Regions from separate parts of the Microbacterium sp. PAMC22086 genome, predicted to be linked through region 2. Evidence: riboswitches for the same ligand, from Rfam matches in the RefSeq annotation. Region 2 holds a riboswitch; the other holds the start of a gene.

Region 1 (15,794 bases), 1.4 Mb from region 2:
CGCAGCCCGCCCTGTTCTGAGCCCGGGTTGTTCTGAGCGAGGGCGTGTTCACCTGTCGGGAGGATGCACGGTTGTCGGGTTGAACCGGCGGTTTCGGCACGCTGGACGCCGGAACTCCCGACGGACGAACTCCGGTGAGCTCGAGGTCGTACGTCACGGGGCCGGTTCGCCGGAAACTCGTCGTGTGTCCGCGCGGAGAAACCGCTGATCGGAGCGGGAGGCGGTTCGCTGTGAGCGAAGGTCCACCGTGAGGGGGATACGAATGTCCGTGGATCGTGGCACTCTGTCTTGTGGCCGATTGTCGGTCGGCATCCGTCTGCCGAGAAATCCGCCGCTTCATCCTTCCTAGAAAGTCCGCCTGTGCTGGGAAAAATTCTCCTTCGCTATCTCTCCCGATACCGATGGCTGCTGCTCGCGGTGCTGGTCTTCCAGCTCGCCAGCGTGGCGGCGACCCTTTACCTCCCGCGCCTGAACGCCGACATCATCGACAAGGGCGTCGCCCGCGGTGACACCGCGTACATCTGGAGCACCGGTCTGTTCATGCTCGCGGTCTCGCTGGGGCAGATCATCGCCTCCGTCACCGCGACGTACTTCGCCGCGCGCGCCGCGATGGGCGCCGGCCGCGACATCCGCGCCGACGTGTTCGGCAAGGTCAGCGGCTTCTCCGAGCGCGAGGTCTCGCAGTTCGGCGCCGGCTCGCTCATCACCCGCAACACGAACGACGTGCAGCAGGTGCAGATGCTCGCGATGATGGGCGCCACCATGCTCGTCACGGCCCCGCTGCTCGCGATCGGCGGCATCATCTTCGCCGTGCAGACCAACGTCGGCCTGAGCTGGCTCATCGCCGTCTCGGTGCCGCTGCTGCTGATCCTGGCCGCCGTCGTCATCGGGCGCATGGTGCCGCTGTTCCGCAGCTACCAGGGCAAGCTCGACAACGTCAACCGCATCATGCGTGAGCAGCTCACGGGTGTCCGTGTTGTGCGCGCCTTCGTGCGCGAGCGCATCGAGGAGGAGCGCTTCCGCGGCGCCAACACCGACATCATGGTGGTCGGGCGCAAGGTCGGCTCGCTCTTCGTGCTGCTGTTCCCGCTGTTCATGCTCATCCTCAACGTCACCGTCGTCTCGGTCATCTGGTTCGGCGGCATCGAGGTCAACAACGGCACGGTGCAGGTGGGCACGCTGTTCGCCTTCATGCAGTACATCGGCCAGATCATGGGCGGCGTCATCATGGCCAGCTTCATGGCGATGATGATCCCGCGCGCCGCGGTCTCGGCCGAGCGCATCGGCGAGGTGCTCGACTCCGAGTCCACTCTGGTCCGCCCCGAGAACGGCGTCACGGAGTTCCCGGTCCCCGGTGCCGTCGCACTCGACGACGTCGAGTTCACCTACCCCGGAGCCGACTCCCCGGTGCTCACCGGCATCAGCTTCGCCGCGCAGCCGGGTGAGACGGTCGCGATCGTCGGATCCACCGGATCGGGCAAGACGACCCTCGTGTCGCTCATCCCGCGTCTGTTCGACGTCTCGGGTGGTGCCGTGCACGTCGGCGGCACCGATGTGCGCGAGGCCGACGTCGAGTCCCTCTGGGACAGTATCGGCCTGGTGCCGCAGCGTCCGTTCCTCTTCACCGGCACCGTCGCGTCGAACCTGCGTTACGGCCGCGAAGAGGCGACGGACGAAGAGCTCTGGCACGCACTCGACATCGCTCAGGGCCGCGACTTCGTCGAAGAGATGCCCGACGGCCTCGAGTCCCGCATCGCCCAGGGCGGCACGAACGTCTCCGGCGGTCAGCGTCAGCGACTCGCGATCGCCCGTGCGATCGTGCACCAGCCGCAGATCCTCGTCTTCGACGACTCGTTCTCGGCCCTCGACCTCACGACCGATGCCCGGCTCCGCCAGGCACTGTGGCGGGAACTCCCGCACGTGACGAAGATCGTGGTCGCCCAGCGCATCTCCACGATCACGGATGCCGATCGCATCGTCGTCCTCGACGGCGGCACCATGGTCGGCGTCGGCACGCATGAGGAACTGCTCGAGACGAGCGACACCTACCGAGAGATCGTCGAGTCGCAGCTGGGGGTGGACGCATGAGCGCGCAGGACAACGACCAGGCCAAGGCCAAGCGCGGCCGGGGCAAGGCGGCACCCGCCGTGGCCGAGGTCGAGCTGAGCGCCGAGGAGAAGTACGAGGCCGAGCTCGCCGAGCAGGCGCGTCAGAACTCCGGCGATTGGGACAGTGTCGCACCCGGCAAGGCCGACAACTTCGGCCCCAGCTTCGCGCGCATGATCGGGCTGCTGAAGCCGTCGGCCATCTGGTTCGTCTTCGTGTCGGTCCTGGGCGCGATCGGCGTGGTCCTGACGGTCGCGGCGCCCAAGGTGCTCGCCGAGGCGACGAACCTCGTCTACAAGGGCTTCATCTCCATCCAGCTCGGACAGCCGACCGACGGGTTCCCCGGCTTCCCCGCCGGCACCTCGCAGGACGTCGTGGTCGAGGCCCTGCGAGCCGGCGGCCAAGACGACTTCGCGAACCAGGTCGGGGCGCTGGGCGACTTCACCGTCGGCCAGGGCGTCGACTTCGACGCGTTGCGGCTCGTCATCGCGGCGGTCCTCGGGATCTATGTGGCCGCGGCCTTCCTCACCTGGATCCAGGGCTACGTCATCAACGTGATCATGGTCCGCACCATGTGGCGACTACGCGAGTCCGTCGAGGCGAAGATCAACCGCCTGCCGCTGGCCTACTTCGACAAGGTGCAGCGCGGCGAGCTGATCTCGCGCGTCACGAACGACATCGACAACATCACGCAGACGATGCAGCAGTCGCTCTCCGGTGCCCTCACCTCGGTGCTCACCGTGATCGGCGTGCTCGTCATGATGTTCTCGATCTCGTGGCAGCTCGCGCTCGTGGCCCTGGTCACGCTGCCGCTCATGGGAGTGATCTTCGGCATCATCGGACCGCGGTCGCAGAAGGCCTTCGGCATGCAGTGGCGCAAGGTCGGTCGACTGAACGCCCGTGTCGAGGAGGCATTCTCGGGCCACGCGCTGGTGAAGGTCTTCGGACGCGAGAAGGATGCGCTTGACCGGTTCCAGGTCGAGAACGAAGAGCTGTTCCAGGCGAGCTTCAAGGCGCAGTTCCTCTCCGGCATCATCATGCCGGCCATGATGTTCGTCGGGAATCTCAGCTACGTGGGCATCGCGGTGCTCGGCGGTCTGATGGTCGCGAACGGTCAGCTCCGTCTCGGTGACGTGCAGGCGTTCATCCAGTACTCGCAGCAGTTCACGCAGCCGCTGTCCGAGCTGGGTGGCATGGCCGCGGTCGTGCAGTCCGGAACGGCATCGGCCGAGCGTGTCTTCGAGCTGCTGGACGCCGATGAGCAGGAGGCCGATGACGCCGACGCTCCCGATCTGGTGGAGGGCAAGGGTGTGATCGAGTTCGAGAACGTCGCGTTCTCCTACACGCCGGAGCGTCCGCTCATCCGCGACCTGTCGTTCCGGGTCGAGCCCGGGCAGACGGTCGCCATCGTGGGCCCGACCGGGGCGGGGAAGACCACGCTGGTCAACCTGATCATGCGCTTCTACGAGCTCAGCGGCGGGCGGATCATGCTCGACGGCCAGGACATCGCCGAGGTCACCCGCGACGAGCTGCGCTCACGCACCGGCATGGTGCTCCAGGATCCGTGGCTGTTCGCCGGCAGCATCCGCGAGAACATCCGTTACGGGCGCTCCACCGCGACCGATGACGAGGTTCTCGCCGCCGCCAGAGCGACCTACGTCGACCGCTTCGTGCACGCCCTCCCCGAGGGTTACGACACGGTGCTCGACGAGGATGCAGCGAACGTGTCGGCGGGTGAGCGCCAGCTCATCACCATCGCGCGAGCCTTCGTCGCGCAGCCGTCGATCCTCATCCTCGATGAGGCCACCTCGGCGGTCGACACCCGCACCGAGCTGCTGCTCCAACACGCGATGGCCGCGCTCCGTGAAGGACGTACATCGTTCGTGATCGCGCACCGTCTGTCGACGATCCGCGACGCCGACCTCATCCTGGTGATGGAGCATGGCGACATCGTGGAGAAGGGCACGCACGACGAGCTGATCGCCGCGCAGGGCGCCTACTGGCGTCTGTACCAGTCGCAGTTCGAGCAGGCGGCGACCGACATCGACGCCGACAACGCCCTCACCGGGGCGACCCCGGTCGTCGTCACGGGCGAGGCGACCGACGTCGAAGGCGCCGCTGCGGAGGCTGCTGCCGCCGCGGCCGGATCCTCGGTGGGTGCCCAGGTGCCGGCCGCGGAGACGGCGGCCGCTCAGGCTCTGCTGGAAGACGGAGCGGACGGCTCCGCCCGCCGCTCCTGATCTGCGGACACATCCCAGAACGACGCCCCATTCCGCTCACGCGGGGTGGGGCGTCGTCCTGTGCCGGTCACGCGACCGGGAGGCGTACGACGCGACCGGGAGGCGCACGACGCGCTCGGGAGATGCGTGAGCGGAGAGGGTGGTCAGGAGCGGTCGGTCGTGATGCCGAGCAGTTCCAGCGGGTGGGTCAGACGCCACCACGGGCTCGGGCCCTCGACGTCTTCGGCCAGCACCAGAGGCGTCGTGATGGTGTTGAGGGGGCCGGCTGTGGTCAGCGTCCCCACCGCGTCGTCCTGTTCACGCTCGTCGCCGAGGGCGAAGTCCGCCGTGGCCGTGGCAGTCGCTGCGTTCCAGAGCACCACGTCGGCGTCGGATTCGGTGATGACGTCGACCTTCTCACCCCAGGGGGTCGTGACCTGACCGACAACCGTGTTCTTCGCGACGGCCGGGGCCTGAGCTTCCAGCGCGGCTTCCGCCTCGGTGAACAGGGAGCGGGTGAGGGCGAGTCGCTGGTCGTTGCCGGCCTGGTTCAGGGCCGCGGCGTAGAGGTGCACGGTCGTGTCGCCGATGACCACATCCTTCGCGGTGAGCAGGTTCCAGCCCACGAGCGTGCCGGTCTTGATGCCCACGACACCGGGGTCGTCGAGCATTCCGTTCGTGTTCACGACGGTGCCGGCACCCGGAAGATCGACTAACCTGGTCCCCACGATCTCTGCGAATACCCGGTTCTGCATGGCGCGCTCACCGAGGGCGATCAGAGCCTCGGGAGTGGCGACGTTGCGTTCGTCGAAGCCCGACGGCGTCACCACGGTGATGCCGGTGAGCCCGCGCTCTCGCAGCCAGACCTCTGCCGCACGGGCGAACTCGCGATCGGAACCCCAGATCTCGGTTGCCAGGCGGTCGATGTAGTTGTTCGCCGAGCCCATGAGCGTGCCCTGCAGCAGCTGATACTCCGTCAGAACGCCGCCGATCGGCACATCGAGGGCGGACTGGTCGCTACGGCGGTAGTCCCAGTACTTCACGCTGTCGGCGCGGGTGAAGGAGAACTCGGGGCCCTGCTCGCCGAGCGCGAGCGGCATCCGGTCGAGCACCATCAAGCTGCTCACCACCTTGGTGATGCTCGCGATGCTCACCGCATCGGGGACCGATGCCGCGGTGCCCATGCCGGCGATCCCCACGGCGCCGGCGCCCTCGGTCGGCCAGGTGACCGTGGCAGCGGCGGCGGGCGTCGTCGCAAAATCGACCGACTGCACCGTGGGCGGCACCTCGTGCAACGGCCACAGCAGCGTGGTGCCCGCGTATACGGCGACGATGCCGACGAGCGTGGACAGCGGCACCAGGATTCCGGGGCGGGCGATGGCCGGACGAAGACGCGCCCCACGCAGCAGGCCGTCCGTCGGTTCTGCTTCCGACGTCTCGTCGAGAGTCGCGGCGTCGGTGCCGGCGGCGACCGTCGCGGTGTCCACCCAGGTCAGAGCTGTGGCGGTGGTGGTGTCATCCGCCCACCGGGGTGACGCGCCGTCCAGCAGGGCGAGGGCGTCGTCAGCGGTCTCTGCGGCGATGGGCTCGCGAGGAACGAAAGGCGGCTTGGTCAGGGCGGGGGTCGCCGGTTCCGGCGACACCACCGGCTCCGGCGACACCACCGGCTCCGGCGGCACGACGGGATCCGGCGCGACCACCGGCTCCGCGACCACCGGCTCCGCGGCGAGCGCGGGTGTCGACGTCTGCTCGGCCGTCAGCACCGAACCGGCTGCCGCAGCATCGACAGGTCCGGAGGGGGAGGCGTTCGCCGGGCCGTCGTCGCCGACGACCCCCGTCGCCTCGTCGGCGGGATCTGAAGCGGTCACTCGTTTACGGTACCCAATCTCGGGCGAGTTCCGCGGTGCGCGGCCTTGTCGCCGTGCGGGTGTCGCCGGCGGTAGGATCGTCAGCACAACCACGGGAGTCCGGCGAGCCGGGCTGAGAGGGAGCGAATCGCGCTTCGACCGTCGAACCTGATCTGGGTCATGCCAGCGCAGGGAGGAGTTCAGATGAGTACGTCCACATCCGCGACCGCGAAGACGCAGGGGAACACCCCGGGCCGGAGCTACCTGCGCTGGCGGATCGTCGACATCGTCGTCGCCAGCGTCCTCGGAGTCGCAGCCGGCCTGATCTTCCTGGCCTGGAACGTCGGGTACCTCGGGCCGAAAGCCCTGCTCGAGCCGCTGCTGCCCGGCATCCAGGGCCTCCTCGACGGCCCGTGGCTCTTCGCCGGCGTGCTCGGCGGACTCATCATCCGCAAGGCCGGGGCGGCGATCTACGTCGAGCTGCTCGCCGCGGTCGTCTCCGCTCTCATCGGCAACCAGTGGGGCGGGTTCCTCACGCTCGAGGCCGGTCTCGTGCAGGGCCTCGGCGCCGAGCTGATCTTCCTGCTCTTCTTCTACCGCCGCTGGTCGCTGCCGGTCGCGATCCTCGCGGGCGCGGGCGCGGCTCTGGCCGGCGGGATCAACAACCTGGTGCTCTGGTACGCCGGCTCCGGTCCCGCGTTCACGATCATCTACCTGATCAGCACGGTCATCTCGGGAGCGGTCATCGCCGGTGCCCTGTCCTGGGTGCTGGCGCGCGGCATCGCCGCCACGGGCGCCCTCGACCGGTTCGGTTCCGGGCGCGAGGCGCGCGTCCGCGTCTGATGGGTGCGGATCAGGCCACCCCGGCCGCCGTCGAGGCGCGCGGCTGGGGGTGGCGTCACGCCAGTCGCCTCGCCTGGGCGCTGCGCGACATCTCCTTCCGCATCGAGCCCGGTGAGCGTGTGCTCGTGCTCGGCGCGTCGGGTGCGGGCAAGTCGACCCTGCTGCACGGCCTCGCCGGCGTGCTCGGGGGTGAGGAAGAGGGCGAGAGCGAGGGCACGCTGATCGTCGACGGCGCTCCTGCCGTGGCCACCCGCGGACGTGCAGGGCTCGTGCTGCAGGACCCCGACTCCCAGGTGATCCTCGCGCGAGTGGGCGATGACGTGGCGTTCGGCTGCGAGAACCTCGGAGTGCCGCGAGCGCAGATCTGGCCGCGGGTGGAGGCGGCCCTGGATGCCGTCGGCCTCGACGTGCCGCTCGGGCACCCGACCAAGGCCCTGTCCGGTGGGCAGAAGCAGCGGCTGGCGCTCGCCGGGGTGCTGGCGATGGGGCCGGGTCTGGTGCTGCTCGATGAACCGACGGCGAATCTCGATCCCGCCGGGGTCATAGAGGTGCGCGATGCCGTGGAGCGGATGCTGCAGGCTCAGCCGTCGACGCTCATCGTCGTCGAGCACCGCCTCGAGGTCTGGTTGCCGCTCATCACGCGCGTGATCGTGATCGGGAGCGGCGGTGTGGTCGCCGACGGCGCACCGGCGGAAGTCCTCGGAGTCCGTGGTGCGCAGCTGGCCGCGGACGGCGTCTGGGTGCCGGGGCATCCTCCCGCCGCGCCGCCGCCCCCGCTCTGGCCGCCGGGGGAGACCCTGCTCTCGGCGCGCGACCTGGCCGTCGCCCGCGTCAAGGGACGCCCTGTCGCCACCGGTGTCGACCTCGATGTGCACGCGGGGGAGGCGCTCGCGATCACCGGGCCCAACGGGGCGGGCAAGTCGACGCTCGGTCTGACCCTCGCCGGGCTCCTTCCTCCAGCGAGTGGCGCGGTCGAGGCATCCGCGCTCCTCGCGAACGGTGCGGTGTCCGCGCCGATCAGCTGGAGTTCACGGGATCTGCTGACCCGGATCGGCATGGTGTTCCAGGAGCCGGAGCATCAGCTGCTCGCGAAGACCGTGCGCGAGGAACTGGCCGTCGGGCCACGGGCGCTCGGGATGACCGACGACGAGATCACCGCTCGCAGCGACGAGCTGCTCGCCCGTCTGCGCCTCGCCCACCTCGCCGCCGCCAACCCGTACACGCTCTCCGGCGGTGAGAAGCGCCGGCTCACGGTGGCTGCGGCCATCGCGACCAGACCGCGCGTGCTCGTGCTCGACGAGCCCACCTTCGGGCAGGACGCCCGCACCTGGACCGAACTCGTCGCCATGCTCGCCGCGCTCCGAGACGAGGGTGCGGCCATCGTCACGATCACGCACGACCTCGAAGTCGTGCGCGCCCTGCACGCCGCGCGGTTCGAGCTGGGGGGTGCGTCATGAGCCTTCTCGAGACGCGCGCACGCACCGGAGCGCTCGCCACGGTCAACCCGGTGGCCAAGCTCGGGGTGAGCGCGCTCATCGCGGTACCCCTGATCCTGACTCTCGATCCGGTCTCGGCCTCCGTCGCTCTCGCTCTGGAGTTCGTGCTGTTCCTGTTCGCCGGGATCGGCTGGCGCGAGTTCTGGGTGCGCACCTGGCCGGTGTGGCTCGCAGCGCCCCTCACCGGTCTCACGATCGCGCTCTACGGTCAGACCAGCGGCGTCGTCTACGTCGACTGGTTCGTGCTGCGCATCAGCGAGGGATCGCTCGCGCTGGCGCTCGCGACGATGCTGCGTGTGCTGGCGATCGCGCTGCCGTCGGTGGTGCTCTTCATCACCGTCGATCCGACCGACCTCGCCGACGGTCTCGGCCAGATCGTCCGTCTGCCCGCCCGATTCGTGCTCGGTGCCCTCGCGGGCCTCCGGATGGTGGGCCTCTTTCTCGACGATTGGCGTGCGCTCGAGCTGGCGCGCCGGGCCAGGGGCGTGGCCGATCGCGGCCGCATCCGTCGCTTCCTGGGGATGGCCTTCGCCCTGCTCGTGCTCTCCATCCGCCGCGGCGCCAAACTGGCGACGGCCATGGAGGCGCGGGGCTTCGGGGCGCCGGGCCGGCGCACCTGGGCGCGAGAGTCGCGCTTCCGGGCGGCCGAATGGCTGCTGCTCGCCGTGGGCGCGGCCATCTCCGGCATCGCGGTCGCTGCCGCCGTCGTCACCGGGGCGTGGAACTTCATCCTCGGCCCCTCGGGCTGAGTCAACGCAACTGCGCGAACCTCTCTACCTTCGTGGTCGGACCGACGACGAGCACGGTGTCTCCTTCGCCCAGCACGGTGTCGGCCTCGGCGTTTCGCCATTCCCCTCGTTCGGGTCGATACGCGGCCACCGTGATCCCGTGCGTGCTGCGCACGGCGGCCTCTCTCAAGGTGATGCCCTGCAGGTGCCGGGGTGCGACGGTCTTGACGATCGCGTAGCCGCGGTCGATCTCCAGGTAGTCGGCGGCCGCGCCGCGCACGAGGTGGGCGACGCGTCGGCCCATGTCCTTCTCCGGATAGATGACGCGATGCACGCCGAGCTGTTCGAGGACCGCCCCGTGCTGCTCGTCGACCGCTTTGGCCCAGATCACGGGCACCTGCAACTGGAGCAGCAGGGACGCGGTGAGGATCGACGCGGTGATGTCGTTGCCGATCGCGAGGACGACACGATCGAACTCGCCGACCGCGAGCTGTTGGAGCACGTCGAGCCGCGTCGAGTCCGCTCTGACCACCTGCGTGAGCTCGCCGTTGAGGGACTGCACGATGTCCTCGTCGGCGTCGATGCCGAGGACCTCGGTGCCCGACGACATCAGTTCGAGCGCGAGGGAGGTCCCGAAGCGTCCGAGGCCGATCACCGCGACGGAATCGGCTTCGGCGATGCGCCGGGCGTCAGGGGTGAAGGAGAGGAACTTGGTCATGTGGTGTCCTTGTCGTCGAGCGATCGTGGGGGGAGACCGGTCAGCCGATCGCCGGGCGCTCCTTGGGCAGCTCGTACGCCGTCCGCCGTTGGCGCAGGGCCAGCGCGGAACCCAGCGTCAGCGGTCCGAGCCGGCCGAGGAACATCAGGAGAACGAGGATGAGCTGCGCGGCCGCCGGCAGATCGGCCGTGATGCCGGTGGACATGCCGACGGTGCCGAACGCCGAGACGACTTCGAAGAGCACGCGATCGAGGTCGAGATCCGTCATCGCGAGTATCGCGATCACTGCGCTCATCACCGCGGCGAGGGCGACGATCACCACGGTGATGGCCTCCCTGTGCACAGCCCGCGAGAGCCGCTTCCCGAACACGTTCACCGCGGTCCCGCCGCGGAACTCGGTCCACATGATGAACAGAAGGACGGCGAAGGTCGTCACCTTGATGCCGCCGGCGGTGCCTGCCGGTCCGCCTCCGATGAACATCAGCACATCTGTGACGAGCCAGGTCTCATCGTGCATGAGCGAGGTGTCCACGGAGTTGAAGCCGGCCGTGCGGGCCTGCACCGAATGGAAGAACCCCGCCAGCATGCGGGAGGCGGGATCGAGCGGTCCCAGCGTGCCGGGATTGTTCCACTCCACGACCACCGTGAACCCCGTGCCGAGGGTGAGCAGGACGAGGGTGGCGACGAGCACGATCCGCGTGTTCATCGACCAGTGCAGCGGGTTCCTGAACTCCTTCCGGAGCTGTCGAAGCACGGGGAAGCCGAGCCCGCCGAGGATGATCGCGATGCAGATCGGGATGCAGATCCACGGGTCGGACACGAACCCGATCAGGCTGTCGGTGTACAGCGCGAACCCCGCGTTGTTGAAGGACGACACGGCGTGGAAGACGGCGTGCCAGGCGGCTCGGCCCACGTCGTAGTCGTAGCCGGCCCAGAAGCGGACGAACAGGACCGTCGCGACCGCCGCCTCGATGATCAAGGTCGTGATCAGGATGCCGATCGCGGTGCGCTTCATGTCGCCCACACCCGTGGACTTCGTCTCGGTGCCGGCGAAGATCCGTGAACGCACGCTGAGCTTGCGAGCGAGCGCGAAGCCGATCAGGGCCGCGAAGAGCATGATGCCGAGCCCGCCGAGCTGGATCAGGAGCAGGATCACGACTTTGCCGAACGGGCTCCAGTAGGTCGCGGTGTCGACCACGATGAGTCCCGTCACGCACACCGCAGAGGTGGAGGTGAAGAGCGCATCGACGAAGTTCGTCCAGACGCCGCTGCGCGACGAGAACGGGAGCATCAGAAGCGCGGTGCCGACGAGGATCGCCGCCCCGAAGCCGAGGGCGATCGCCTGGGCGGGGGCGAAGCCCCGCCGACGCGGGAGGCGACGCGCCGGAGCGGGGAGGGTCAACACGAGAAGTGACGTTACTCCTCGAGACGATCATCCGGGTGCCGCCGGGCGGACGGAGACGGTGCACGACGGCCTCGACGGCCGCCTCGGAGAGGTCCGGGTCAGGTCTCGTTCCAGAGCCGCCGGTAGTACGCGAGTCGGTCGCGGTCGCGGTCGGGGTCGACGCCGTACGCCTCGATGAGGGTGTCCTCCCATCCGGTGCCGAAGTTCCACATCGTGCTCATCGATGCCACGGCGATGTCGGCCCAGCGGTCGGCGACTCCGAGGGCGGCGAGATCGACGAAGGCGGTGGGGCGTCCGTCGGCGTCGGCGATCCGCTGGTGCGTGCTCCATTCCCAGGGGCACTCGGCCACCGGCAGTGCATCGTGGAGCGCGCGAAGGCCGACGCCGACCGCTCGCACCGCGCTCTCCGGTTCGGCGGCCCAGCGAGGGTCGACGGCACTGCTCGCATCGATCGCGACCGTGACGAGCCACTCGTGCGCGTCATCCTGGCCCTGCTCGAGCACCTCGGGCACCGAGATCCAGGTACGCGCCCACCTCATGCGCTCGGCTTCGTCGCGCATGTTCGCCTCGTCGTCGAGCGGCCCCCACTTGATGTACCGGCCGTCGTCGGTGCGGAAGGTCAGCCCCCCGATCCCATCGAGCCAGACCGGTGTGAGCGCGGCGCCGCGGGCGAGCTCGCGAACCCGCACCGGGACGTCGACGGAGGTGGAGGGGATGCTCATCCGTCCATCCTGCCCGACCACGATGAGCGGGATCATGCCATCGATCCAGGCGGTGTCGTAGGCTCGCTCTCGATGCAGTTCCCCCGGTCGTGGTGAAACCAAGAACCACGTAGGCTGATACTGCGTTCCATCAATGCATGTCGCACGACGACGTTCGAAGGAGAACATCAGATGCAGATCAGTGGACAGGGTGCACTCATCACCGGTGGGGCCTCGGGGCTCGGACTCGCCACGGCGCGTCGGCTGGTCGCCGCGGGAGCGCACGTCACGATCATCGACCTCGCCTCGTCGAAGGGTGCCGAGATCGCGGACGAGCTCGGCGGGCTCTTCGTCGCGGCGGATGTGACGAACGCCGATGAGGTGCAGGCGGCCGTCGCGGCCGCGCAGGCGGCGGCTCCGCTGCGCGTCGTCGTGAACTGTGCAGGGATCGCGCCGCCCGCGAAGGTGCTCGACCGCGAGGGCAATCCCGCCGTGCTCGCCGACTTCGAGCGCGTGATCCGCATCAACCTCGTCGGCACGTTCAACGTCATCTCGCAGGCCTCTGCCGTGATCGCCAAGAACGAGCTGCACGACGAGGAACGCGGCGTCATCGTGAACACCGCGAGCGTCGCCGCGTTCGACGGCCAGATCGGCCAGCCCGCCTACTCCGCATCCAAGGGCGGCGTGCACGCCATGACCCTCCCCGTGGCGCGCGAGCTCGCCCGCTACGGCATCCGGGTCTGCACGATCGCTCCCGGCATCATGGAGACGCCGATGCTGATGGGTCTCCCGCAGGCCGCTCAGGACTCCCTGGGCCAGCAGGTCCCCTTCCCGTCGCGGCTCGGCCGCCCCGACGAGTACGCCGTGCTCGTGCAGCAGATCGTCGAGAACGGCTATCTCAACGGCGAGACCATCCGCCTCGACGGCGCCATCCGCATGGCGCCGCGCTGACCCCGCGGCTGCCTTTCCCTTCGCGATCGAGAACCCAGGAGAACCCATGTCCCTTGCAGGCAAGACCATCCTGATGTCGGGCGGCAGCCGCGGCATCGGCCTCGCGATCGCGCTGCGGGCTGCCGCAGACGGTGCGAACATCGCGATGCTCGCGAAGACCGACACCCCGCATCCGAAGCTCGAGGGCACGATCCACACCGCCGCCGAGCAGATCCGCGCGGCGGGTGGCCAGGCCCTGCCGATCGTCGGCGACGTGCGCGACGACGACGACATCACCGAGGCGGTCATGAAGACGCAGGGTGAGTTCGGCGGCATCGACATCGTGATCAACAACGCCAGCGTGATCGACCTGTCGCGTTCGCTCGACCTGAACGCCAAGAAGTACGACCTGATGCAGGATGTCAACGTGCGCGGAACGTTCATGCTCTCGCGAGCGGCGGTGCCGATCCTGAAGGATGCCGAGAACCCGCACATCCTGTCGCTGTCGCCGCCCTTGAACCCCACCCCGAAGTGGCTCGGCGCGCACACCGGGTACACGCTCGCCAAGTTCGGCATGACCATGGTCACGCTCGGCCTCGCCGCCGAGTTCGCGCGCGACGGGATCGCCGCCAACACGCTCTGGCCGCGCACCACGATCGCGACCGCTGCGGTGCAGAACCTCCTCGGGGGCGACAAGGTCATGGCCGCCAGCCGCACGCCCGACATCTACGCCGATGCCGCCTACGCCGTGCTGCTCAAGCCCGCGGCGTCGTTCACCGGGCAGACGCTCATCGTCGAGGACGTGCTCGAAGCCGACGGCGTCACCGATTTCTCCGGCTACGCCGCGATCCCCGGCACCCCCGACGACGCGCTCTTCCCCGACATCTTCCTCGACTGAGACGCGGGGGATCTCCCTAGAACAGCAGGTACACGGCGCCGACGATCGTGAGGACGATCACGATGCGGTCGAACACCCGCTGATTCATCTTCCGCGCGACCCACAGGCCCAGGAGCGCACCGGCGACGACGAGCGGGGCGAGGACGGCATCCATCAGCAGCACGGGTGTCTCGAACAGTCCCAGGCCCGCGAGGAACGGCACCTTGATCGCGTTGATGATGGCGAAGAACCATGCCGATGTGCCGAGGAACACCTGCACCGGGGTGCGTGTGGCCAGGAAGTACATCGACATGACCGGCCCCCCGGCGTTCGCGACCATGGTGGTGAAGCCGCCGAGCGTGCCGTAGGTACCGGCGAGCACGATGCCACCGGACGGTGGAGCCGCGGCGTCCGCCCTGCTCTGCCGCCACCGGCGCCACAGCGTCACCGCGATCATCAGCAGCAGGATCACCCCGATCGCGCGGCGGACGATGCCGTCGCCGGCGAGCGCGAGGAAGGCGAATCCGACCAGGAGGCCGGCGATGACCGCGGGGGCCAGACGCAGCAGCGTCGGCCAATGCGCATGCCGACGGTAGGCGATGAGCGCGAACACGTCGCCGACCATGAGCAGTAGCAGCATCGCCGCCGTGGAGGTGCGTGCGGGCAGGACCGCCGCGAACAGCGCGATCGCGAGGATGCTGCCGCCGGGCCTCCTGGGTCGGCGGGTGCGGGGCGATCAGTCTCGCGTGGCGGCGAGAGCCGCGGCGAACCGTGCAGCGCGCTGCTCGATGTCGGCCCAGTCGGCGGCCTTGATCGATGCGCCGTTCGCGAGGTCGCCCCCGGCGCCGACCGCTACTGCGCCGGCGGCAAACCACGCGGCGAGGTTGTCGGGGCTCACGCCGCCGGTGGGCATCAGCGGAGCGTCGGGGAACGGTCCGCGCAGGGCGCCGAGGTACGAGGGGCCGCCGAGGGAGGCCGGGAAGATCTTCACCACGTCGACGCCCAGCTCGAGCGCGGCCATGACCTCGGTCGGTGTCATGGCTCCGGTCATCACGACGCGACCCGTGTCGAGCATGCTGCGGGTGAGGTGGGGCAGCGTGCCGGGGCTCACCAGGAACTCGGCGCCCGCCTCTGCGGCCTGCTCCGCCTGCGCTGCCGTGGTCACGGTGCCGGCGCCGATGTGGGCGGAGTCGCCGTGGCGTGCGATGAGCTCGCGGATGACGGCGGGTGCGTCGGGCGTGGAGAAGGTCACCTCGATGCCCGTGACACCGCCGCGGATGATCGCCTCGGAGGCCTCGAGCGCCAGTTCAGGGGAGGGGGCGCGGAGAACGGCGAGGATGCCGGTGCTGCGGGCGCGGTCGAGACGGTCGGGCATGGGGCTCCTTCATCGGGCGGGCTCGTCCATTCTCCCGGGCGCAGCCTGTAACGACAAGTTGGTCAGGAGGCGTGGGTGCGCGGCCAGGCCTCGATCAGTTCCTTCGACTCCTTGAGGCCGAGCCCGGTGTGCTGGCGCAGCGCCTTGATCGCGGCGATGGCGGAACCGCCGGCGACCATCCTGTCGATCTCGGTGGCGACCGACGGGGGCAGCGACGCGCGCACAGACGACGGGGTCATGGCGGTCGGGGTGATCGATGAGCGTGTGGCCGTGGCGTTCGACACGGCTGCGAGGTGCGGCGCCGTGGTGCTGACCGACCAGTGCTCGATGCGGTCCTTCGCATCCTTGAGGCCGACGCCCGAGTGGTCGCGGTAGAGCTTGATCGCGTGGATCTTCTGCCCGGCCGAGACGAGCCGGTCGATCTCGGCGATCACGGTTGGCGTCAGACCGGAGACCGACGCCGACGTGGACGAGGCCGGAGTCGTGCGCGCGGTCGTGGGCGACGGGGTGAACACCTGGGGCTCCGGCAGCTTCGGGCGCATGCCGCGC
Region 2 (15,794 bases):
CTCGGTGAGCGCTGCGGCGAAGTCGTCGAGGTCCGGCACGACGTCGGATGCGCCGTTGGCGAGGAGGGTCACCTGATCGTTCGTCGACATGCAGCCGTCGGAGTCGAGGCGGTCGAACGTCCGGCCCGTCGCGCGGCGCAGCGCCTCGTCGGCCTGAAGCGGCTCGAGGACCGCATCGGTGGTGAGCACCACCAGCATCGTGGCGAGGCCGGGCGCGAGCATCCCCGCGCCCTTCGCCATGCCGCCGATCGTCCAGCCGTCGCGGCTGATGACCGCGGTCTTCGCGACCGTGTCGGTGGTCATGATGGCGTGCGCTGCGCTCTCGCCACCATCGGCGCTGAGCTCCGCGATCGCCTGCGCGGTTCCGGCGAGCACCCTGGCACGGAACGTCTCATCCCCGGTGCCGATGAGACCGGTCGAGCAGATCAGCACGTCGCCGGCGCTCACGCCGAGGAGCTCGGCCGCCTTCTCGGCGGTCTGATGCGTGGTCTGGAACCCGAAGGATCCGGTGAAGCAGTTCGCCCCTCCGGAGTTGAGCACCACGGCCTCCACCACGCGGTCGGCGACGGCCTGCTGCGACCAGATGATCGGGTTGGCCTTGGCCCGGTTGCTCGTGAAGACGGCGGCGCCGACCTTGCGCGGTCCACGGTTGACGACCACGGCGACGTCCGGCTTGCCGGTCGACTTGAGCCCTGCGGCGACTCCGGCCGCTTCGAATCCTGCGGGGGCGGTGACGCTCACGGCGCGACTCCGTTCACTGAGAGGGCGCGGGCTTCGGGAAGCCCCAGCGCGATGTTCATGGATTGGATGGCTGCTCCCGCTGTGCCCTTGACGAGGTTGTCGACGGCGGTGACCACGGTCACCCGGTTCGCGGCACGATCGATGGCGAGGCCGATCAACGCGGTGTTGGCGCCGAGCACATCGGCCGTGCGCGGGAAGCGTCCCTCCGGGAGCAGGTGCACGAAGGTCTCGCCGGCGTAGGTGCTCTCCCAGGCGTCGCGGATCTGCGCGTCGGTCGCCCCATCGACGATCGGCGCGGTCGAGGTGGCGAGGATCCCCCGGGACATCGGCACCAGCACGGGGGTGAACGAGATCCGGATCCCGTCGGCGTCCGCGCCGGAAGCCGCGGCGAGCGCCTGACGGATCTCCGGGATATGCCGGTGCGTCCCGCCGACCGCGTAGGGGTTGGCGGTGCCGAGGATCTCGCTGCCGAGGAGGTTCGTCTTGAGGCTCTTCCCCGCTCCCGACGGGCCGACGGCGAGCACCGACACGATGTCCGAGGGGTCGATCACTCCGGCGGCGACGCCCGGAGCGAGGCTGAGGCTCACGGTCGAGGCGTTGCAGCCGGGGGCGGCGATGCGCGTCGCTCCCCGGAGGTGCTCGCGCTGCTTGACCCCGCCCACGACGAGTTCCGGCACGCCATAGGTCCACGGATCGTGGAAGGCGCCACCGTAGAACGCATCCCACGCCGAAGCCGAGGTGAGCCGATGATCGGCCCCGGCATCGATCACGAGAGGGGCATCGCCCAGAGCGTCGGTGTACTGCCCCGACTGCCCATGCGGGAGCGCGAGGAACACGATGTCGTGGCCGGAGAGGATCTCCGGCGTCGTGTCCTGCAGGGTCAGGTGCGCGAGGGAGCGCAGGTGCGGCTGGTGGTCGACGAGAGGCTGTCCGGCGTTCGAATGCGCCGTGACGGTGCGGATCTCCATGTCGGGATGATCGGCCAGGAGGCGCAGAATCTCGCCGCCTGCGTAGCCGGATGCGCCGGAGACGGCGACGGAATACGTCATGCTTCTACCTTAACGGTCGGGCCCGCGAGGAAATCGGGGCCGGGGACGGGGCCGGAGGCGGCGACACCGGCACTCGACCGCCGTGCGGGCACAGGCAGGAGGGCGGGGTCGCCTACAGTCGGCGGCCGCGGCGTCGGCGCACAGCGATGACGCTCGGAGCGAGCGTCGAAGAAGCGGTGGCGGCCGAAGGCATGTCGCGACAGTAGCGCGGCCCCGGCGGCCACCGCAAATCCGCTCCGTCATCTGAGACGCTGCGGCTCCATCGGCGCAGCGAAGAACGCCAGCTCGTGCGCGCTCGACGCCTCGAACGCCCGGCGCATGCGTGCCCGTGTTCCAGGATCCGCCTGTGCCGCGGCGTCGGCGACGTAGGCGATCGCCGTCCGTGTGGCCTCCTCGAATGCCGGATCCGCGTACGTCGCGAGCCACGAGGCGTACGGATGCCCCGCATCTCGCGCGTATTCCCCGAACTCCCCCGCGTGCAGGCGCCGCCCGAGATCGGTGTAGAGCCAGAAGCACGGGAGGACAGCGGCGATGATCTCCGCATAGTCGCCGCCGAACGCGACGGAGCGCAGATGGTCGAGGTATGCGGTCGTCGCGGGCGCCGGCTCTGCGGCGAAGGTGGCCGCACTCACGCCGTGCGAGGGGGTGAGCCATGAGGCGTGCAGCTCGAGTTCGCCCACGATGGAGCCGCGGGCGGAGTCCGCCCAGAAGGCCTGCTCGTCGGATGTCGGTGCCAGCCGGGCCGCCTCGGCGAGCACACGCGCGTACTCCCGCAGATACAGGCCGTCCTGTGCGAGGTAGAACAGGAACGGCGCGCGCTCCAGCGTCCCGTCGGCGAGCGCACGGATGAACGGCAGCTCCGCGATCCCCGTACGGATCGCGGCGATGCCCCGCCACCATTCCGTGGCGACGTCGCCCGCCGCGGGTCGGGTCTCGGCGCCCCCACGTTCCCAGAGTCCGGCGAAGTGGTTGATCGGCCCGTGTCCACGACCCACGCGCAGTGCGTCTCCTGCGCGCAGGGACTCGCGGAGCCAGTCCCGCGCGGCGCTGACGGCATCTCCGGGCTCTTCACCACGAGCGAGCAGGGTCGCGAGCGCGGACGACAGCGAGCAGCCGGTGCCGTGCGTGTTCCGGGTCGGGATCCGGGGAGCGATGAACTCCTGGCGCAGCCCTCGCCGCGCATCGACCAGCGCATCGGGGGCCTCGTCGCCGGGAAGGTGGCCACCCTTGACGAGCACGGCTGCTCCCACCTCGGCGGAGAGCTGCTCGGCCGCAGAGATCGCGTCGTTCCAGTCGGCGAGGTCGCGCCCGGCGAGCACCGCCAGCTCGGCGAGGTTCGGGGTCACGAGCGTCGACAGTGCGAGGAGATCGCGCAGCGCCCGTTCGGCGTCCGGATCCAGCAGTCGGTCCCCCGAGGTCGCCACCATCACGGGATCGAGCACGACGACGGGCGGACGCACGGTCGCGAGCCAGGCTCCCACCGCGCGGATGACGTCGGCGTCGGCCAGCATCCCGATCTTCACGGCATCGATCACAATGTCGTCCGAGACCGCGTCGAGCTGCGCGCGGAGGAACTCCACGGGCGGAACGTGCACCGCTCGCACTCCCCGCGTGTTCTGCGCGGTCAGCGCCGTGAGCACGGCCATGCCGTATCCGCCGTTGGCGGCGATGGACTTGAGGTCGGCCTGGACGCCCGCGCCTCCCGAGGGGTCGCTTCCGGCGATGCTGAGCACCCTCGGGACGGAGCCGCTGAGCCAGCGTCGCCGGAACTGCCGGGCGGTGGTGGCGGGATCGTCGGCGGCACACAGCGCCGAGACCACGGCGAGCCCCGCCGCACCGGCCTCACGAAGGGCCTCGGTGTCATCCATGCCGACCCCGCCGATCGCCACGCACGGCAGCGCGCTTCGCGACACGAGGCCGCGAAAGCCCTCCACGCCGAGAGGGGCAGGGTGATCCGGTTTGGTGGTGGTCGGACGGATCACCCCGACGCCCAGGTAGTCGACCGTGCCGGAGGGCAGAGCCTCGACCGCGTCGAGGTGCGCCGGGCTGTTCGCGGTGAGGCCGATCAGAGCCTCCGGTCCGAGTACCTCGCGCGCACGCAGCACCGAGGCATCGCCCTGTCCGAGATGCACGCCGTCGACCCGTGCGCCGCGCTCGCGAGCGGCCACGGCGGCATCCAACCGATCGTTCACGACCAGAAGAGCGCGGCCGTCGATCGCCTGCGACAGTGCCAGCAGCTGATCGACCGTCTCGGCGTCGCTTGCGTCCTTGTCGCGAAGCTGCACGATGCGCACGCCGCCGTCGACCGCGCGGCGGACGGTCTCGACGACGCCACGGTCTCCGCAGAGCGTCGCGTCGGTGACGAGGTAGAGCGAGAGATCGGCGTTCACAGGGCACTGCCTTCGACGCGTGCAGCGGCTCGGATGTCGTCGGCGCCCACCGCGGCGAGCGCATCCAGCAGGGCGACGGCGAAGCTGCCGGGCCCTGCCGATACCGCTGCCGCTCGTTCCGCCGCGATCGTGTAGACCAGGCTCGCCGAGGCCACGGCGCTGAGCGCGTCATGCGTCGTCGCTCTGGCCGCTCCGAGGAAGGCGGCCATCACCGCACCGAGAGCGCAACCTCCGCCGGTCACTCGGGTCAGCAGTTCGTGACCGTTGGACACGCGCAGCACCCGCTCCCCGTCGGTGATGAGGTCGACCGGCCCCGAGACGGCGACGACGCCGCCCGTGCTCCGAGCCAGCGAGAGGGCTGCATCGGCCGCGGAGTCTGTGCTGTCGGTGGCATCCACCCCGCGACCGCCCGCGCTCAGCCCCGCGAGGGCAAGGATCTCGGAGGCGTTGCCGCGGATCGCGGTGGGGCGGTGCCCGACGAGCTGATGGGCGAGTGCGGTGCGAACCGGGAGCGCGCCGATCGCGACCGGGTCGAGCACCCAGGGCGTGCCGGACGCGACGGCACCGGCGACGGCCTCCAGAGTGGCCGCGCGCTGTTCGGGCGTGGGTGTCCCCAGGTTGATCAGTACCCCGGAGGCGATGCCGGCGAACATCCCCGCCTCATCGACGATGTCGACCATGGCGGGAGCGGCACCGAGAGCCAGCAGGACGTTGGCGGTGAACCCGGTGACGACCGCGTTGGTGATGCAGTGCGTCAACGGGGGCGCTTCTCGCAGCACCCCCAGCAGGGTCGCGGCATCGCCGGCGAGGTCGTGGGTGGTCTCAGGACGCAGAAGATCGCTCATCGCGACATCCCTTCGCTAGTACGAACTAGATCAGGTTCGACGGGTCTGTTCTCAGCCGTGGATTGCGGCACCCCGTGTCACTGCTCGCAGTCTAGCGATCGGCCAGCAGAGCCTTCTCCTGCGCCCGCGTGAGTCCGGCCCGGCGCTCCCTGTCCACGCCGCGCACCCGTTCGTCGGCGACGACGCGTCGAGCGGTGTCGGCGAGGGGGCGCAGGTGTCCCCCGCTGTCGTGGAATGCGCTGTTCGAGCGGGTCATGAAGCCGGACATCTCGGGAGGAAGCCACAGCGGAAGCGAGAGCGGACCTGCCCAGTGCGCGACGCCGTGTGCTCGCAGCCACTCCTCGTCGGCGACCACCGTCTCCCCGGTGTGCCCTGCCTCCTCGCGCACGGTCTGCAGCAGCTCGGCGAGGGGATGCTCGTCCCCGATCGCGTTGACCGCTCCGCTCCGCGTGGCGGCGACGATGTAGGCGGCCACGTCGTCGACGTCGATCACCTGCGCGCTGCGCCTCTCGAGCGGAGGCAGCAGCACGGGCTCCTCCCCCGCTCGGGAGAATGCCGCAGCCCAGTACCCGAAGCGGTCGCTCGGGTCGCCGTCCCCGACGATGAGTCCTGGTCGCACGATGAACGCGCGATCCCCCAGCATCGTGAGGGCGTCTTCGGCCGCCGCCTTCTGCGAGCCGTACTCGTACTCGTCGCCGGGGCGGGCGGCAGGATGCCGCGGCGCCGATTCATCGGCGCCGACCGTGGCGTCATCGGCGTACACCGAGAGGGAGGACACGTACGTCCATCGCGCCGTGCGGTCTCCGAGAGCCTCGACCGCTGCCACGACGTGCCTGGCCTGAGAGGAGATGTCGACGACGTGATCCCAGTCCTTCCGCGCGAGCGCGGCGTATACCTCGGGGTCGTCACGGTCGCCGGTCACGAGCACCGCTCCTGCCGGCGCGAGGCGCTCGCCCCGGGCCAGACATGTCACGGCCGCTCCGGACTCGAGCCATCTCCGGGCGATCCGCCCGGAAAGCCACCCCGTCCCGCCGAGGATCAGAACATTCGTCATGGCTCCATGCCACCAGCAACCGCTGCGAGAGGGAAGCCCTCTCCCCTCAGGGCAGAGGGCCCCCTCCGGGACAGCACATCGCTCAGTCGCGGAGCGCTGCTCCGAATCGCTGCGCGGCGACGTCGACACCCGCGAGCTTGGCCGCGGTGGCCTCGGCCGCCGTGAGGGTGCGATCGTCGGCGCGGAATCGCAGAGCGAAGGTGAGGCTCTTGGACCCCTCCGGCACGCCGTCTCCGCGATAGTCATCCACGAGACGCACCGATTCCAACAGCGCACCGGCTCCCTCGGCGAGGGCGGCCTGCACATCTGCGGCCGGAACTTCGGCGGGCAGTGTGAGCGAGACGTCCTGCGTGGCGGCGGGGAACGTCGACAGCGATGCGGCGACGACGCGACCACCGGCGAGCGACAGGATGCGGTCGAGATCGAGCTCGAACACGGTCGCACGCCCGGGGAGGTCGGCCCCTTCCGCCACGGCGGGGTGCAGCTCGCCGACGTAGCCGACCTCTTCGCCCGCGACCAGGAGCGATCCTGTGCGTCCGGGGTGGAGTGCCGCACGCTCGGCCTGCACGACGTCGATCTCGACGCCGGCCGCTGCCGCGATCACGCGGACGGCATCCAGCGCCTCGACGAGACCGGCGGCCTCGGCAGGGCGGCCGGGCTGGCGCGGGGCGACGTTACCGGTCAGCAGCGCCGAGATGAACCGGTGCTGCGGCGGGATGGAGGCGTTCAACTGCGCGAGGGTCTCGTCGGACGGACGCTCGCCCAGCGGCGGCACGTCTTCCGTGCCGTACTCCACTCCGGGCTCCGGAAGGAAGACGACACCCGTCTCGAAGATCGCGAGGTCGGTGAGACCCCGCGAGATGTTGCGGTGCGCGGTCTGCAGCAGGCCCGGGATGAGCGATCGACGCAGGTACGGAGCCTGCCCGTCGAGCGGGTTCGCCAGGCGGATGCTGGGCAGGTGCGCCCCCGAGGCGGATCCGTGCAGGTCGTTCTGCACATCGGTGGTGAACGGGAATGACGGCGTCTCGACGAGCCCCGCTGCGGCCAGCGCATCGGCCACCCGGCGGCGACCCTGCTGGTGCGCCGTGAGTCCGCGGCCGGACGGAGGCGTCGGCAGCACCGAGGGGATGCGGTCGAGCCCGTGGATGCGGGCGACCTCCTCGGCCAGCGTCCACTTGTCGGTGAGGTCGGGGCGCCAGGTCGGCGGGATCACGGTCCAGCCGGAACCCTCCTCCGACGCGGTGACATCGGCGCCGATGGTGGTCAGTGCGCCGGTGATCTCGTCGTCGGTGTAGTCGACGCCGATGAGCCCCTGCACGAAGCCGGCGGGAAGCTCGATCTCGCTGACGAAAACCTCGGCGAACAGTGCGCCACCCTCTTCGGTGAGCGTGCCTCCGGCGAGCTCGACCATGAGGTCGGCGGCACGGCGGGCGGCGACGAAGGGGATCAGCGGGTCGACGCCGCGCTCGAAGCGCTTGGACGCCTCGCTGGGCAGCTTGTGCCGGCGCGCCGACCGGGCGATGGTCGTCGGGTCGAAGTTCGCGGCCTCGATCAGCACGCTCCGCGTGGTGTCGCTCATCTCGGTCGTGCCACCACCCATGACGCCGGCGAGGCCGATCGGGCCGGACTCGTCGGTGATGAGGAGGTCTTCGACGTGCAGCGTGCGCTCGACACCGTCGAGGGTGGTCATCTTCTCGCCGGGGTTCGCGCGACGAACGGTGATGCCGCCGGCGAGCTTGTCGAGGTCGTAGCCGTGCAGCGGCTGACCCAACTCGAGCATCACGTAGTTGGTGATGTCGATCAGCACGCCCAACGAGCGCATGCCCGCGAGGCTGAGCCGCGCGACCATCCACGGCGGCGTCGGACGCGAGGGGTCGACGCCCCGGACGACGCGCGTCACGAACTCGCTCGCGCCGATGTTCCCGCGCACGGGGGCGACGTCCTCGACGAGGGTGGTGTGTCCACTGCCGGGCTGCAGCTCGGCGAAATCACGCTCAGCGGGGTCGCGGAAGGTCGCTCCGGTGGCGTGCGAGTACTCGCGGGCGACGCCGCGCAGGGAGAAGGCGTAGCCGCGGTCGGGTGTGACGTTGATCTCCACCGCGACGTCGTCGAGACCGAGCAGCGCGATCGCGTCGGTGCCGACAGGCGCATCGATGCCGAGGTCCGAGAGCACGACGATGCCGTTGTGCTCATCCCCGAGGCCGAGCTCGCGGGCCGAGGCGATCATGCCGTCGGACACGTGACCGTAGGTCTTGCGCGCGGCGATCGGGAACGGACCGGGCAGCACGGCACCGGGGAGCGTCACGACGACCTTGTCGCCGGCGACGAAGTTGTGCGCGCCGCAGACGATGCCGCGGATGCCACCGTGCTCTTCGCCGACATCGACCTGGCACCAGTTGATGGTCTTGCCGTTGGACTGCGGTTCGGCTTCGAGCGAGACGACCTGCCCGACGACCACGGGACCCGTGATGTCGAAGCGGTGCACGTCCTCCTCTTCGAAGCCGACGGTCACCAGCGCGTCGAGGACGTCCTCGGGCGTGGCATCGGCTGCCAGATCGACGTACTCACGCAACCACGAAAGCGGGACGCGCATCACACCACCATCCCGTACTGCTCGCTGAATCGGACATCGCCCTCGGCCATGTCGCGCATGTCCTGGACGTCGCTGCGGAACATCAGTCCTCGCTCGATGCCCATGCCGAACGCGAAGCCGCTGTACACCTCGGGGTCGATCCCGGCGGCGCGCAGCACGTTCGGGTTGACCATGCCGCAGCCACCCCACTCGATCCAGCGCGCGCCGCCCTTGAAGGTCGGGTGCCACAGGTCGAGCTCGGCGGAGGGCTCGGTGAAGGGGAAGTAGTTGGTGCGGAAGCGCGTCTCTGCCTCGGGGCCGAAGAGCTGCTTGGCGAAGTGGTCGAGCGTGCCCTTGAGGTGTGCCATCGTGATGCCCTTGTCGATCACGAGACCCTCGAACTGGGTGAACACCGGAAGGTGCGTGGCGTCGAACTCGTCGGTGCGGTACACCCGGCCTGGGCACAGCACGTAGATCGGCACCTCGCGGTCGAGCATGGAGCGCACCTGCACCGGACTCGTGTGCGTTCGCATCACCAGGTGGCGCGAGGGCGGGTCGACGTAGAACGTGTCCTGCTCCTGGCGGGCGGGGTGGTCGACGTCGAAGTTCAGAGCGTCGAAGTTGAACCACTCGTGCTCGAGCTCCGGTCCCTCTGCGATCTCCCATCCCATGCCGACGAAGATGTCGCAGACCTGGTCCTGCAGGAGGGTGAGCGGGTGGCGCGCGCCGACCCGCGTGCGCGAGGGCACGGCGGTGATGTCGACACGCTCGGCCTCGAGTCGCGCGGCGACCTCGGCCTCGGCGAGCTCGGCCTCCTTCGCGGCCAGCGCCTGGGTCACCTGCCCTCTCCCCTGACCCACGAGCTTGCCGAACGCGGCCTTGTTCTCGGGGGCGACCTGGCGCATCGAGGCGTTCAGGACCGCGAGCGGCGATCCGTCGGCGACGTGTGCGGCGCGAGCCGCTTTCAGCTCGGCGGTGTCGGCGGCTGCGGCGATCGCCGTGAGGGCGTCGGCGACAGCGGCTTCGACCGCTTCCGGGGTGATTTCAGGAGACTCTGACACGAGAATCGAGTCTACCGGGGGCACGTGGGTCCCTTTCGCGGATCAACGCGTCTTCTCGGACCCGTCTCCCTGCAGGACGATGAGCGAGGTGTTCGTCTCGCCGCCGTGCTGACGGGGATCCGGCACCGCCGGCCCAGCCTTCGGCGAGCGCTTGGCCCGACGCTGCAGGCGATAGGCGATGTAGGACAGCAGCAGACACACGGCCACGTACATCGATCCGCCGACGATCGCCGCGGGGATCAGCGGCGACCCGTAGGGCGCCTGGTTGCCGATCTGGTTGATGACGTAGAGGAGCTCCTGGTACGTGATGATGAACCCGAGCGCGGTGTCCTTCAGCGCGACGACGAGCTGCGCGATGATCACCGGCATCATGGCCCGCACGGCCTGCGGGATCAGGATGAAGTACATCACCCCGGTCTTTCGCAGTCCGATCGCGTAGCCGGCTTCCTTCTGCCCACGGGGCAACGACTCGATGCCGGCACGCAGCACCTCGGCGAGCACGGAGCCGTTGTAGACGATCAGGGCGATCACGACGGCCCAGTACGGCGGCATCTTCACACCGATCACGGGGAGGCCGTAGTACAGCAGCATCATCAGGATGAGCACGGGCACCGCTCGCAGCACCTCGATGATCCACCGGACGGGCTCACGCACCCAGGCGTGCTCCGACAGGCGCCCGATGCCGAGCAGGAAGCCGAGGGCGATGGATCCGACACCGGCGACCGCGAATGCGGCCAGCGTGGCCACCAATCCCTCGCCGAACCGGACCCAGACCGCGGAGAAGGTGAAGATGTTCCACTTCTCCGCAGAGAACTGTCCCGTGGCGAAGAGTCTCCACACGACCCAGCCGAGCACGGCGAGGACGACGAGGACCGTTGCGGCCCCGATGAGCCGGTTGCGGACGACGGCACGAGGGCCGGGGACGTCGAAAAGGACGGAACTCATCGCGCGATCCTCCACTTGTTCTCGAGAACGCGCTGCACCCAGGCGAGCAGCAGCACCAGCACCACGAACAGGACCATGACCCACAGCAGGACGACGAGGGCGTTCTCCCCGCGCTCGCTGAGCGCCGCGCGGATGGTGCCGAGGTTGACGACGGAGAACCCCGCCGCCACCGTGGTGTTCTTCATGAGTGCGATGAGCACGCTCATCATGGGCGGGACGACCGAGCGCGTCGCCTGCGGCAGCACCACGTAGCGCATGACCTGTCCGAAGTTCAGGCCGATCGCACGCGCGGCCTCGGCCTGTCCGACCGGCACCGTGTTGATGCCGGCGCGCAGCGCCTCGGCGACGTAGGTCGCGGTGTAGAGCCCGAGGGCGATCACGGCCAGCAGGAGGGAGTTCACCCGCTCCCCCAGCAGGATGGGGAGGCAGAACGCGAAGAAGAACATGACGAGGGTGAGCGGCGTGTTGCGGATCCAGTTCACATAGATGCCGCCGACGGCTCGTGCGATCGGAACCGGCGATACTCTCGCGGCCCCGACGATGAGTCCGAGAACCAGCGCGATGATGCCACCGCCCAGGAACAGCACGATGGTTCCCCACAGTGCCTCTCCCCAGAGGTCGAGGTGGTCGGTGATGACTCCCACAGCTGCTCCTGTCGATTCGAGTTCTCGGATGTTCCTGCCGATGAGCGGGGCGGTCGAACCTGTCGACCGCCCCGCAGGAATCAGCCGATCGGGTCGACCTCGGGCTGCGTCGCCTTGACGCCGGAGGCACCCAGGTTGTTGTCGAAGATCTGCTGCCAGATCTTCGCGCCGTCGGTGAGCTGCGTGTTGAAGTACTCGACCAGCGCGTCATCGCCCTTGGCGAGTCCGATGCCGTAGCGCTCCTCGCTGAACGGCTCCCCGACGACCTTCAGCTTGTCCGGGTCCTGGGCCGCGTAGCCGATGAGGATCGCCTCGTCGGTCGTGACGGCATCCACCTGACCGTTCTTCAGGTCCTCGACGCACTTCGAGTACGTGTCGTACTCCTTGGTCGGCACGTCGGGGTAGTTCGTCTTGATGTTCTGGATCGGCGTCGATCCGGTCGCCGAGCAGACCGTCGTCTCGGCACTCAGGTCGTCGACGCTCTTGATGTCACTGTCGGCGCCGACGAGGAGGCCCTGACCGGTGACGAAGTAGGGACCGGCGAAGGAGATCTGCTCCTTGCGCTTGTCGGTGATCGAGTAGGTGCCGACGTAGTAGTCGATGTCGCCGTTCACGATGGCCTGCTCGCGGTTCGCGGAGGCGATCGCCTGGAACTCGATCTTCTCCGGATCGACGCCGAGCGATGCCGCCATCCAGCGGGCGATGTCGACGTCGAATCCGGTGCGGTCGCCCGTCACCGGGTCGAGGTAGCCGAGGCCCGGCTGGTCCTCCTTGACGCCGACCTTGATCGTGCCGGAAGACTCGATCCGGTCGAACGTCGGGCTGCCGTCGATGCTGACGTCGGTCAGGACGGTCCACGGGGTGCTGCTGGAGGCCTCGCCCTCGTCGCCGCCCTCCGGAGCTCCTGTGCTGGACGGCGTACCGCTGTTGCAGGCGGTGAGCGCCAGCAGCGCGGCCGCTGCGATTCCGATACCTGCCAGTGTCCGTGTGCGTCGCATGTGCGTCTCCTTCGTGTGCTGTGTGTGCAGGGTCTGTGTGGTCGGTGCGTGGACGTCAGTGCGTGAGGAGCTTCGAGAGGAAGTCCTTGGCGCGATCGCTCTTCGGATGCGTGAAGAACTCCTCGGGAGTCGCCTCCTCCACGATCCGTCCGTCGGCCATGAAGACCACGCGGTCGGCGGCCTTGCGGGCGAAGCCCATCTCGTGGGTGACGACGATCATCGTCATTCCGTCGTGCGCCAGCTCGACCATGACGTCGAGGACCTCGTTGATCATCTCGGGGTCGAGGGCGCTGGTGGGCTCGTCGAACAGCATCACCTTGGGCTGCATCGCGAGAGCGCGGGCGATCGCCACGCGCTGCTGCTGGCCGCCGGAGAGCTGGGCGGGGAGCTTGTTCGCCTGCTGCGCGACGCCGACGCGCTCGAGCAGCATCATCGCCTCCTTCTCGGCGTCGGACTTCTTGATGCCGCGGACCTTGATCGGGCCGAGTGTCACGTTCTCGAGGATCGTGAGGTGGGCGAAGAGGTTGAAGGATTGGAAGACCATGCCGACGTCCGCCCGCAGATGCGCCAGGCCCTTGCCCTCGGCCGGGAGCTCCTTGCCGTCGATGCTGATGCTGCCGCTGGTGATCGTCTCGAGACGGTTGATCGTGCGGCAGAGCGTCGACTTGCCGGAGCCGGACGGGCCGATCACGACCACGACCTCCCCCGAGTTGACGGTCAGGTCGATGTCGGTGAGCGCCTGGAAATCGCCGTAGTGCTTCTGGACGTTCTCGACCACGACGAGCGGGGTATCAGAGGTCATCATTTCTCCAAACTAGCCACGTCGGACGCGGGTCTCCAGGCACCTCGGTGAGATTTACACGTTCGTAATCACCTGATCGCGGCACCAATGCAGCTGTGCATGGTTACCCCGCGGCCCGCCCCCACGGGCCGCGGAATCGTCCTGCTGCAGCACCCCAAAAACAGTTGAGCAGCAGGCGACGATCGTTCACGATCGACCTCACAATGACAGAGGGTGGACCCCGGTGTCAGACTTCTTGAGGATTTCTTGAGCAGTCAGCCGCGCAGGTCCCGGTAGTAGTCCACGGCCCCGGGGTGCAGAGGGACGGGACCGGTGAAGATCGCCGAACGACGGTCCAGCAACGCCGCGGTGGGCACCTCCCCCGCGATGCGCAGACGCGCGTCGAACAGCCCGGCGAGCACGTCACGCACGACGGCATCAGGGGTCGCGGCTGCCGTGACGAGATAGTTGGGCACCGCCATCGTCGGCGCGGAATCCACGAGGCCGTAGGTCCCGGCCGGGACATCTGCCGGACGGTAGGCGTGCGAGTACCGCTCGTTCACCTCGTTGACCCACTCCTGCTCGATCGGGAGCAGGCGAACCGGCGACCTCTCGGAGAGCTCCGCCACTCCAGGGGTCGGCAATCCGCCCACCCAGAAGAACCCGTCGATCTCCCCGCGCTCCATCGCGCCGATCGACTCGCTGAGGTCGAGCTGAGGGTTGCGGACAGACCCGTGATCGACGCCGGCCGCATCCAGCACGCGGGCGGCGATCACGTTCACCCCGGAGTTCTCCGCGCCGAGCGAGATCGTGCGGCCGGCGAGATCGCCGACGTCGTCGATCTCGGAGTCTCCCCTCACCACGACCTGCACGTATTCGTCGTAGAGCCGAGCGAGGGCCTGCACCTCCAGCGGCGTGTCGAAGGCCCCGGTGCCGGCCACCGCATCGGCGGCCGCATCACCCTGCGCGAACCCGATCAGGGCCTCCCCCGAGCTGACCCGCAGCAGATTGTCGACGGATCCCGCCGTCTCCTGCGCCCCCATCCGGATATCCAGCGATGCGGACAGCTCTTCGGCCAGGTGACTCCCGTAGTCGTAGTAGACGCCGGTCGACCCGCCACTGGCGATCGCGTACTCCGCATCCGTCCACTCGCTCGCACGAGGATTGCACGCGGTGAGCACCGCCAGGAGCGTGATCGCGAGCGCTCCGGCGACGAGCCGCCGTGCGAGGGCCCTCACGGCGTCGTCCCGTCGTGGAGCACGAGCGCGACGGCGAGCCCGCCGCCCTCCGCCGAGGCCACGGAGAGTTCCCCGCCGACCGTCGCGAGCAGGTCGCTCGCGATGGCGAGGCCGAGCCCGGATCCGGGAGTGTCTCCGCTCTCGGCGCTGCGCCAGAACCGGTCTGTCGCCGCTGCCGCCTCCTCCGCGGTCAGACCGGGACCGTGATCGCGGACGGTGATCCGGCAGAGCCGGCCATCGCGTCGCGCACCGATCTCGATCTGCGCCCCCTCGGGGGAGAACTTCACCGCGTTGTCGATCACGGCATCCAGCGCACTCTCCACGATCGTCCGATCGGTCACGCTCATCACCGACGAATCCCCCGTGGCGCGCAAGCCGACTCCGCGCTGTGCGGCGACGTCGCGCCACGCGTCGAGGCGCCGGGCGGCGAGGGTCGCGAGGTCGACAGCGGAGATGGCCGAATCCCCGCGTCCGCCGCGCGCGAGGCCCAGCAGCGTCTCGAGGATACGGGTCATCCGTCGCCCCTCCTCCCGTGTCTCCTCGACGTCGTGCTGCCACTGCGTCCCGAGTCCGGTGGCCAGATGCTCCACGCGCAGGAGGAGAGCGTTCAGGGGGTTGCGCAGCTCATGAGAGGCGTTGAGTGCGAACTCCTGCTGGCGTGTCATCACCCGTTCGATCTCGTCGGCCATCCCGTTGAACACCTGCGCCATGCGGCGCAGCTCCGGCGGACCGTCATCCGCCGCGACCCGCGCATCCATCTCACCCCGCTCGATCGCGACCATCGCCTCATCGAGCCGGCGCACCGGCGACAGCACCCATCGAGCGAGGCGGAACACGAGGAGCACCCCGAGCGCGATGAGCACCAGCGCGATCGCGGAGATGAGGAGGAACTGCTGCAGGATCGCGGCACGCGGCGCCTCGACGTCGCCGGTGACGAGCACGGCGCCGATCACGTCCCCGTCGTCGAACACCGGCTCGGCCAGCGCCGCGTCCGTGACGGTCCAGGGGAACACGACCGTTGGCTGCTCGGCCCGCCGCCCGGAGAGGGCCAGTCTGACCCTCTCGGCGTCTTCCTCAGGAAGGACCGCCGGGTCCTGCTCGCCTGCGGCCCACACGCTGCCGCCGAGATCGAAGACGGTGACCTCGATTCCGTAGACCTCACGGAAGCGCATCACCTCGGCGTCGATCACCGCCGCGCTGCCGGATCGCAGAGCCTGACGCGCGCTCGTGGCGAAGTACCCGAGGTCGCCGAGCTGCTGGGTGTAGAACGCCTGCTGCACTCCGTGGGCGGCGCTCCATCCCGCAGCCCCGCCGAGCGCGGCCAGGATGGCGACGAGCGGTACGAGGAAGACGATGATCAGACGGCGCCGCATGCGTCACGACCCCGCAAGCCGATATCCGACCCCACGCACGGTCTCGATGACCCCGCGGACTCCGGTCTTCTTCCTGATCGCGCCGACGTGCACCTCGAGGGAG

Evidence for each region. Region 2 has a riboswitch for thiamine pyrophosphate ahead of thiM (hydroxyethylthiazole kinase). Riboswitches for the same ligand answer to the same signal wherever they lie in the genome.
Region 1: another riboswitch for thiamine pyrophosphate. It lies ahead of KY497_RS05140 (ECF transporter S component); the one in region 2 lies ahead of thiM (hydroxyethylthiazole kinase).

Annotation. Positions count from the first base shown of each region.
Region 1 covers NZ_CP080380.1:1,035,218-1,051,011, forward strand. The annotation lists gene KY497_RS05120 (enoyl-CoA hydratase/isomerase family protein) at 1-20, shown strand, start outside; gene KY497_RS05125 (ABC transporter ATP-binding protein) at 361-2,088, shown strand; gene KY497_RS05130 (ABC transporter ATP-binding protein) at 2,085-4,346, shown strand; gene KY497_RS05135 (D-alanyl-D-alanine carboxypeptidase family protein) at 4,490-6,193, opposite strand; TPP riboswitch at 6,275-6,386, shown strand; gene KY497_RS05140 (ECF transporter S component) at 6,377-7,015, shown strand; gene KY497_RS05145 (ABC transporter ATP-binding protein) at 7,015-8,472, shown strand; gene KY497_RS05150 (energy-coupling factor transporter transmembrane protein EcfT) at 8,469-9,260, shown strand; gene KY497_RS05155 (TrkA family potassium uptake protein) at 9,262-9,957, opposite strand; gene KY497_RS05160 (TrkH family potassium uptake protein) at 9,998-11,362, opposite strand; gene KY497_RS05165 (aminoglycoside 3'-phosphotransferase) at 11,461-12,084, opposite strand; gene KY497_RS05170 (SDR family NAD(P)-dependent oxidoreductase) at 12,256-13,014, shown strand; gene KY497_RS05175 (NAD(P)-dependent oxidoreductase) at 13,061-13,891, shown strand; partial or broken gene KY497_RS05180 (sulfite exporter TauE/SafE family protein) at 13,908-14,579, opposite strand; gene KY497_RS05185 (bifunctional 4-hydroxy-2-oxoglutarate aldolase/2-dehydro-3-deoxy-phosphogluconate aldolase) at 14,607-15,245, opposite strand; gene KY497_RS05190 (ribosomal protein L7/L12) at 15,308-15,794, opposite strand, start outside.
Region 2 covers NZ_CP080380.1:2,954,509-2,970,302, forward strand. The annotation lists gene argJ (bifunctional glutamate N-acetyltransferase/amino-acid acetyltransferase ArgJ) at 1-741, opposite strand, end outside; gene argC (N-acetyl-gamma-glutamyl-phosphate reductase) at 738-1,790, opposite strand; gene KY497_RS14665 (bifunctional hydroxymethylpyrimidine kinase/phosphomethylpyrimidine kinase) at 2,030-4,180, opposite strand; gene thiM (hydroxyethylthiazole kinase) at 4,177-5,025, opposite strand; TPP riboswitch at 5,016-5,110, opposite strand; gene KY497_RS14675 (NAD-dependent epimerase/dehydratase family protein) at 5,117-6,079, opposite strand; gene pheT (phenylalanine--tRNA ligase subunit beta) at 6,162-8,672, opposite strand; gene pheS (phenylalanine--tRNA ligase subunit alpha) at 8,672-9,712, opposite strand; gene KY497_RS14690 (amino acid ABC transporter permease) at 9,755-10,657, opposite strand; gene KY497_RS14695 (amino acid ABC transporter permease) at 10,654-11,301, opposite strand; gene KY497_RS14700 (glutamate ABC transporter substrate-binding protein) at 11,382-12,299, opposite strand; gene KY497_RS14705 (amino acid ABC transporter ATP-binding protein) at 12,355-13,104, opposite strand; gene KY497_RS14710 (TAXI family TRAP transporter solute-binding subunit) at 13,356-14,318, opposite strand; gene KY497_RS14715 (HAMP domain-containing sensor histidine kinase) at 14,315-15,691, opposite strand; gene KY497_RS14720 (response regulator transcription factor) at 15,695-15,794, opposite strand, start outside.